2 regions of the Siminovitchia sp. FSL W7-1587 genome follow, and region 1 is predicted to be linked to the other one. Evidence: a T-box and tRNA genes for the amino acid it is inferred to sense, from the RefSeq annotation. Region 1 holds a T-box; the other holds one or more tRNA genes.
What was found. A T-box is a leader RNA that pairs with one kind of tRNA and senses whether it is charged. The one in region 1 lies ahead of leuS (leucine--tRNA ligase), so its partner is inferred to be a tRNA-Leu.
Positions count from the first base shown of each region.

Region 2: it encodes a tRNA-Leu, which carries the amino acid that the T-box ahead of leuS (leucine--tRNA ligase) is inferred to sense. The anticodon was not compared.

Region 1 covers NZ_CP150169.1:3,509,287-3,513,718, reverse strand. Annotated here, with positions in the region: gene leuS (leucine--tRNA ligase) at 1-2,045, opposite strand, end outside; T-box leader at 2,099-2,341, opposite strand; gene NST31_RS16595 (YtzC family protein) at 2,557-2,847, opposite strand; gene NST31_RS16590 (class I SAM-dependent methyltransferase) at 2,962-3,534, shown strand; gene NST31_RS16585 (tetraprenyl-beta-curcumene synthase family protein) at 4,213-4,432, opposite strand, start outside.
Region 2 covers NZ_CP150169.1:1,031,796-1,036,227, reverse strand. Annotated here, with positions in the region: gene NST31_RS04955 (erythromycin esterase family protein) at 1-636, shown strand, start outside; gene NST31_RS04950 (GNAT family protein) at 802-1,314, shown strand; tRNA gene NST31_RS04945 (tRNA-Pro) at 1,872-1,945, opposite strand; tRNA gene NST31_RS04940 (tRNA-Leu) at 1,950-2,032, opposite strand; gene NST31_RS04935 (MerR family transcriptional regulator) at 2,185-2,952, shown strand; gene NST31_RS04930 (PBP1A family penicillin-binding protein) at 3,640-4,432, shown strand, end outside.

The sequences.
Region 1 (4,432 bases):
ACCATCAATTGGGAAATTGCAGTGTTAAAATGCATTGCTTCAAAGTCTTCCGTTACTTTTTTGACCGTTTGATGATACACTATCTCAAGCTGTCCGCCTGTTTGATCACTGATTTTATCCGTAATATGACCATTTTCGGCAACGAGAAGGCGCCAAATACGGTCAAGGAAACGACGGGCACCGTCAAGTCCGGTCGTTGACCATGCAGCGGATGCTTCAGGAGGGCCCATGAACATTTCATAGAGCCGGAGTGTATCTGCTCCATGGCTTTCAATAATATCATCCGGATTGACGACATTCCCTTTTGATTTACTCATTTTCTCATTGTTTTCTCCAAGAATCATCCCTTGGTTAAACAGTTTTTGGAACGGTTCTTTTGTCGGAACAACTCCGATATCATATAAGAATTTATGCCAAAAACGGGCGTATAGCAAGTGTAGTACGGCATGTTCCGCGCCGCCAATATAAACATCGACTGGAAGCCAGTTTTCTAATAGTTCCTTGTCGGCAAGCTCCTTGTCGTTGTCAGGATCAATGAATCTCAAGAAATACCAGCAGCTTCCGGCCCATTGCGGCATCGTATTCGTTTCCCTGCGGCCCTTCTTCCCGGTTTCCGGGTCTTCCACATGAAGCCAGTCAGTAATATTGGCAAGCGGCGACTCACCGGTTCCCGATGGTTTAATCTCGTCTGTTTCAGGCAGTAAAACTGGCAACTGTTCTTCGGGAACAGCCGTCATTGTCCCGTCCTCCCAATGGATAATCGGGATCGGTTCTCCCCAGTAACGTTGGCGGCTAAACAACCAGTCACGCAAGCGATATGTGACTTTTCTTTTGCCATGTCCTTCTTTTTCCAGCCAGTCATTCATTTTTTCGATGGCTTCATCAAGGCCCAAACCATCCAAGAATCCCGAGTTTACGTGAAGGCCGTCGCCAACATAGGCCTCTTTTTCAATGTTTCCGCCGGAAACGACTTCTTTAATTTCCAACCCGAATTTCCGGGCAAATTCATAGTCCCGCTCATCGTGTGCAGGCACGGCCATAATAGCGCCAGTTCCATAGGAAGCCAATACATAATCGGCGATCCAAATGGGCATTTTTTCGCCGTTTGCCGGATTAATGGCATAAGCACCTGTAAATACGCCCGTCTTTTCTTTGGAAAGATCTGTTCTTTCTAAGTCGCTTTTTGTTTTAATGTTGTCTATATAAGCTTCCACTTCTGACTTTTGTTCAGGAGTGGTAATTTTGGCAACAAGATGATGTTCTGGAGCCAGCACCGCATATGTCGCACCAAACAATGTATCGGGGCGAGTTGTAAAAGCCGTAAACGTTTCGTCATGACCGTCAATGGAAAAGGTGATTTCCGCCCCTTCGGAACGGCCAATCCAGTTGCGCTGCATATCTTTAATACTTTCGGGCCAATCGAGTTCATCCAAATCTTCAAGCAGGCGGTCCGCATATTTCGTAATTCTTAAAATCCACTGCTTCATCGGCCGGCGTTCAACGGGATGCCCGCCGCGCTCACTTTTTCCATCAATGACTTCCTCGTTGGCCAGGACGGTTCCAAGCGCCGGGCACCAATTGACCGGAACTTCATCAATATAAGCAAGGCCATGTTCAAACAGCTTGAGAAAAATCCATTGCGTCCATTTATAATAGGATGGATCGGTCGTGTTAATTTCCCGGTCCCAATCATAAGAAAAGCCGAGCGCCTTGATTTGTTTCCGGAATGTCTCGATATTATGCTCCGTAAACTCGGCTGGATCATTTCCCGTATCAATCGCATATTGTTCAGCCGGAAGACCAAACGCATCCCACCCCATCGGGTGGAGGACATTGTATCCTTGCATTCGCTTCATACGGGCAAGAATGTCCGATGCCGTATATCCTTTCGGATGCCCGACATGAAGCCCTGCTCCCGACGGATATGGGAACATATCAAGAGCATAAAATTTCTTTTTTCCTTCATTTTCAGTCGTTTTAAACGTTTTGTTTTCTTCCCAATAACGTTGCCATTTTTGTTCAATCTGTTTATGATTGTAAATCATCGAGATGCCTCCTACCTTATACTAAATAAAAAAACCCCTCATCCCGGTAATATTCCTGGGACGAGAGGTGTGATTTCTCCCGCGGTACCACCCATTTTTAGCGTATAGCTCACTCACTTGATTGTTCCTTAACGCAGAGAACGGCAAGCATTACCGGAAAAAATCGGGATAAACCGTTTTCTTTCACACCTGCAACTCGAAAGGGGAGTTCCTGATGATCCTGGTTGGCTCCCACCTGCCGCCAACTCTCTGAAAACAGGGTGACATCAATACTGGTCCTTCGTTACCGTTTTAACATATTTTATTATCTTTATTCCCCATTGTAGACAATTTTAGACAGGTTTTCAAGCCTATATTGGGGCTGCGTATTCTATTCAGATGGATGGGCTTCAGATACAAAAGATTCTCCCTTATTTATTCAGAAACGACTTTCATTCCTATTTGACGAATCTGGGGGTGTTGTCTCCGGTTTTTATGTAAAAAGACAGGCCACATTCAGCCTGTCTTCCTGTTAATGCCACGTGCTGTATACTGGACGATCATGATTAAGGAGAATCATTTTGTTTTGCAACTGCTGAATCTTCAAGCGCACTCTGTGGAGCCGTTCACGCTGCTCCGGGTTGGCGCTGTCAGATATTTTTCGGAGCTGTACGAGCATGGCTTCAAGCTCTTGCATGGCATCACTATACTCTATATCATAGTGGTGCTCCTGCCTGCTGCCCAGGTCGTATTGCTCTTCCGCATTGATAATGGCTGTTTCACACCGGTTGATAAAGTGTTCAATCGACTGTCTGGTAGCCATTTAACAATCCTCCCCTTTTTTCGACGGCATATCAGCTCGTCTTCCTGTAGTATATACTCAAATCTTGACGGTTATGTTACAATTTTGTATGAATGCCTTAGGAGGAGCTAAACCATGAATCTTGAAGGGGTACTTTCTTTTACAAGAACCGTCATGCAGAGGGTTGTTCGACCAGGTGGCTTTGTAGTGGATGCGACAGTTGGAAATGGCCACGACACACTTTTTTTGGCACAGCTTATCGGAGATACAGGCCGAGTATTTGGCTATGATATTCAAGAAGAAGCCATTGCTAATACGAAAAAGCAGTTGCAGGAACGAGAACTTCTTGAACGGGTTACCTTGTTTCAGACAGGCCACGAAAACATTTCCGCTACAATCCCTGAAGAAATCCATGGTAGCCTAAGCGGAGCCATGTTCAATCTCGGTTATTTGCCTGGCGGGAATAAATCCATCGTTACGAGAGCGGAAACGACGATCATGGCTGTGAAACAGTTGCTGAACATGATGGCTCCAGGCGGAATCATTGTTCTCGTTGTTTACCATGGGCATAAAGAAGGGGAAAAAGAGCGGGACGAGCTGTTAAAATTTTCACAAAACCTTGATCAAGACATGGTGCATGTCCTGCAATATGCTTTTATCAATTTAAAAAACAATGCGCCCTTCGTACTTGCTTTTGAAAAAAGATAAGACGGACAGTCTGATGTAGTCTTGCCGTTTTTTCTTATGGAAGATGACAGCAACTACTGTCATTTGAGCGGAAGTCTGCTACGAAGCGGGGATTGCAATATCCTTTGTGATTGATCATTTTTAGTTTATTGGATCAACCCATGGCTACCAGTTTCCTCTGATTTCACTGCAAGTTTGTCCGTTCCGTGGGTCGTCTTATCTCACAGGCATATCGCCTGTCTTTTTTTCGTCTTGATTTCCTCCTCATTCATTTCTATTTGCCGAAAAAAATTTAGGTCAATCCATACTAGTTATTAGCGTTATGACATTTTTTGCCCAAAGCGCCAAAATAAAACCGCGTGAAATCAAGGTTTTAAAATTGATTTCATGCGGTTATTCATTTTTATACGATTTTGTCCCAATCTCTTTCCTCTGTCCAAATGTTCATCATAAAGCCCAGCCTATATCCCTGCATATTCGGGGGTTTAACGAAATTCGGTGGGGCTCGTCTCCTGATCAATGGCTTAGCAATAACTTTGTTAAGTTCGCTATATAAAAATGTTAAAACAGCCCTAATCTGTTCAAAAAGAATATATTCTCTATATATTGAAATCATAACGTTTTAGGAGGAGCGTCCGAAGCCGAAAAGTCGACTTATTGGACATCTCCTTCCTATTGCCTGCGGAGACCATTTTCCCGTTATTTAATGGATGAAGAAAGTTGCTTGGATGTTCCCATCAGCATTCTTTGGACAGCCCTGTAGGCCCGCCCGTTCCAATAAAAAAAGTAACTGATGAAACCGCCCCGCTTCATCATTTTTCTGGCCATCGACTTGACATTTTCCTGTTTGTGGACTTTATTGTCTGATAAATAGACACCGAGCAAGCCCCTATTGATTAAGCGATGGAATTTCCTGTCT
Region 2 (4,432 bases), 2.1 Mb from region 1:
ACAAATGAAGGGAATTACGTGGAACAATCATCTACTGAAGCTTATCTCTTTGCTTTACAATATGCGCAAATCATGAAACAGCGTACACAGTTATTTTTAAACGAAGGAGATTATACAAAACTTCGTGATCAATATTTGGCGGATAATTTACAATGGATTGTTGAATTTGAAGCAGAGCGAGGTCACGATAAAGTATTTATGACCGGACATAACGGGCATATTGAAAAAACGTCTGCATCGTTAGCTGGTTACAAATCGATGGGAAATTATTTGGATGATTTGTATGGTGAAGAATACTTTGCAATTGGTACTGATTTTATCAGCAGCGAGTTTCAGGCGAAAAATGGCGGCTCTGGTGAACGACAAATTCATACACTGGAGAATCACAATGATTTAGTTGATGCATTCAGTGAAGTGGAATCAAATGTTTTCTATGTTGATTTTGCAAAAGCAAGGAAGTCGGATGAGTTATCGGATATCATCTCGAGGGAACAAAAAATGGCGAATATTGGGGATGATTTCCGCTGGTGGTACAAGACTTTAAAGAAGTTTTACACGATTGAAATGACACCCAGCAAAGCATATGACAGTGTTATTATTGTAAAGGCAGCAACACCAACAAATGTCATAGAATAGCGCTATTTAATGATAACACAGCATAAAATAATCCAATTCTATAAGTGTCCAACTTGCTTTTCTTTTTTCCACAAATAGGGCCAGATTGTAGAACGTTTCATTCGTATTTGCAGTGGTTATTGTTGACTTAATAGTAGGGAAGTATTTTTGATGGGGGTTTGGGTAATGCACATAAAAACGAAAAGGTTATTGATACGAGAATTTGAATCCAAGGATTGGCAAGCTGTATACGCGTATACGTCGGACAGTCATGTTATGAAGTATATACCTGAAGGCGTTTTCACTGAAAAAGATGCCAAAGAATTTGTAAGTAAAAACACAGGTGATGATGCCGAAAAATTTCCTGTAGTATTAATAGCAGAAGATATTGTTATAGGGCATATTGTTTTTCATAAGTATTTTGGTGAGCATACTTATGAGATTGGCTGGGTGTTTAATCCAAAATACCAAAACAGAGGATACGCCTCTGAAGCGGCAAAAGCCATCTTGGAATATGGCTTTCAAGAAATGAACTTACACAGGATTATAGCAACATGTCAGCCTGAGAATATTCCTTCATACCGAGTGATGGAGAAGATTGGAATGAGAAGGGAAGGCTTTTTTAAAAAATGTATTCCTAATGGTAATGAATGGTGGGATGAATACTATTACGCCATTTTAGAAGAGGAGTTCAAATGAACGATAAAGAGTTCACAAGGTTTTCTTCGTCAATAAGTGAAAAAATTGGACCAGATTGTGAAAATGTAAAGAGGGTTTTCTGGTAATGACAGTGGAATTGTTTTATTTGCAAGTCTCATCTTGACTTTGCAAATACTTCAAGAACGCATGAGAAATTTTTGAAGGAAAGTTAAATTACGCAATCGGGCGGTATTGAAATAAATTGGGACCACCATTTAGACAACTCTAAAATGTGTGGTCCTTTTAATATCCACTATGATATAAAGCGAAAATTCTGCGAATCAGGATGCCGGATTTACTTGTGGGGCCAGGTTGTTTCGGTTTGCGGTACCGGTTAAGGCCGCATTTTATCCGGCATGTAAGGTGCCATATACCCCACATCAAGACCTGAGTTGGTAAGTGGGAGAAAACGGCACTAAATGCCCGATTCGTTCATCTAACATTCAGTAGGAGCCCTACTGAATGAAGTTTCACTTTATGTTCACGACTTGTACGAAGATCAATTATTTTTAGATGTGGTGGAAGGTTCTGGACCTTCCTTTACGCTTAGCCGAAAGTCGGAATGACAGGATTTGAACCTGCGACCTCTTGGTCCCGAACCAAGCGCTCTACCAAGCTGAGCCACATTCCGCGAATGCCGCGAGTGGGAGTCGAACCCACACGCCCTTGCGGACACTAGAACCTGAATCTAGCGCGTCTGCCTTTCTGCCACCGCGGCAAAAATGATAGCTCCATTATTATAACATAATATGAACATAAAATGTTTTGACGTTTTTTTGAAAAATCCAGCGTCTTTTTCATGTTCCCTCTTGCGCCTCCAGCTACGTGAGGCCTTATGATGAATATATACTTTTCGTAGGAGGGATTTTGATGAAAGAGAATACGAAGTACGCCGTTGGAGAGTTTTCCAAAAAAACAGGTTTGTCTGTTCGTACGCTGCATTACTATGATGAAATTGGGTTGCTTCAACCTGAAAAGGATTCGGAAACAGGTCACCGCATTTACAGTCATTCAGATATTGTAACCTTGCAGAAAATCTTAAGTCTTAAATTTCTCGGTTTCAGTCTGGAGCAAATCGCTTCCTTGCTGCATAAATCGAGCTTTACGGTTGATTTAGCTGACACATTGACTCTTCATATTAAGGCTTTGGAAGAAGATAAAAAGCGAATTGAGATATCAATGAATGCGATAAAGAGAGTCGTCAGATTGCTTAAGGAAGAAGGAGAAGTGGAAAGTTCTGCATTATTCAGCATCATTCATAATATGCAAACGGCGAAAAAGCAAAAAGAATGGATGGATCAGCATGAGCTGACAGAGGTAATGGAAGTGTTGTCCGGGAGATCCGAAGAAGAAAAAATCGCCTTGGATCAAATGTTTATTACATTTTATAAGGAAGTCAAACAATTATATGGCAGTCCGGTAGACGACCCCAAAGTAACAGAAATGCTTGAATCTTATCTTCATAATACTTTTTCCTTTCTGGGAGAAGACTTGATTCACCAACTGGCGGACGCAAATGTCGAAGAAACGGATATTCAAGAACTGGAGAATATGTCGCCTTTTCCATTTACGGAAGAAGAGCAGAAATGGCTTAACGAGGCGATGGAATATTATGTGAAGGAAGCAGAACAGGAATAGATGTGTTTTTTTGTAAAAGCGTTCCATCCCATCTGATCAGTTTCCGGCAGATTTTTAAAGCCAGTCCCAGCCATATGTAAAAATAATGAAATCCCTTCCGATTAATATCATGATTGGAAGGGATTTTCTCAATTGGTAAGGTATATTGTAAGTGATACGAGCTCCAAGACGCTTGAGGAAGCTTATATGAAGATGCAGCGTGAAAACCTTTCGCAAGTAAGCGGGTGAAAAAACAACATATGGGGCTTAACCTAGCCAAAGCCCAACGATAGTATATATTCTCGATGTTTTTCCCTTTCATGTCGGCTGTTCCCCCTTGAAGATGTTTGAAATATGGCGCGCGATTTGACACTGTATTCCCTACAATGAAGTTTAATGAATGATTATGACGAAAGTTTTTTACAGGAAGACATGCAACTTCATCGTATTCATTATATATAGTGAAAAGGATCGCAATCAGTATGGTTTACGGGTCAAGAGAGTAGTCACAAAAAGAAGGAATGTTCGCCAACCCAATATTTGCAAACGACATCGCAGAGATTCAATCAGGAAAGAGTGTGGAAGAAACTGAAAAAGTCAATCATTTGTATTTCTTTTTTCACATATAGGAGCTGCTCAGTGGTTTGCGAAAATGAAAAATTGGGTATTCCTTCATTGATATGATTACATATTAGGGGGAATGTGGTCATGGAGGAAGGTTATCCTAGTCGCAGGCAGTATCAAAAGAAAAGACAGCAGGGAAAAAGAATATTAAAAAAGTTAGCCATTCACACCGTGATGGCATTTTTTATCTGCGGTGTTTTATTGATGGGGGTGCTTGCGTTTGCCGCAGTGGCTTATGTAAGGGATGCTCCACAATTAAATCCCGAGTTGCTGAATTCCCCGCAGTCATCCACGATCTATGATATGAATAGCAAAAAAGTGACAGATATCGCCGGAGAGGAATATCGCAAGGTCGTTCCTTTGGATCAGATACCAAAAAAAGTGCAAAATGCGTTTTTGTCCGTTGAAGATGCGAGGTTTTGGAACCATCCCGGCATTGATGTCAAGCGGGTTGCCGGCGCGGCGGTGGCCAATGTGAAGGAAGGTTTTGGGGCAGAAGGGGGCAGCACAATCACACAGCAGCTTGTCAAGATGTCCTTTTTATCCTCGGAAAAAACGATTGAGCGGAAAGTACAGGAAGCGTATCTTGCCTTAAAAGTGGAAAATAAGTATACAAAAAAAGAAATATTGGAAAAGTATTTGAACAAAGTGTATCTTGGCGAAAAAACTTATGGTGTAGCGACAGCCGCAGAAGTGTATTTTGGTAAATCGGTTGAGGATCTGAATATCAGCGAGGCTGCGCTACTGGCGGGGTTGCCGCAAAGGCCGAGTGGGTATAATCCATACAATCACCCTGACCTTGCCGAGAACCGGAGAAATATTGTCCTTTCTTTAATGGAAGAGCATGGATATATTTCGGAAAAAGAAAAAAAAGAAG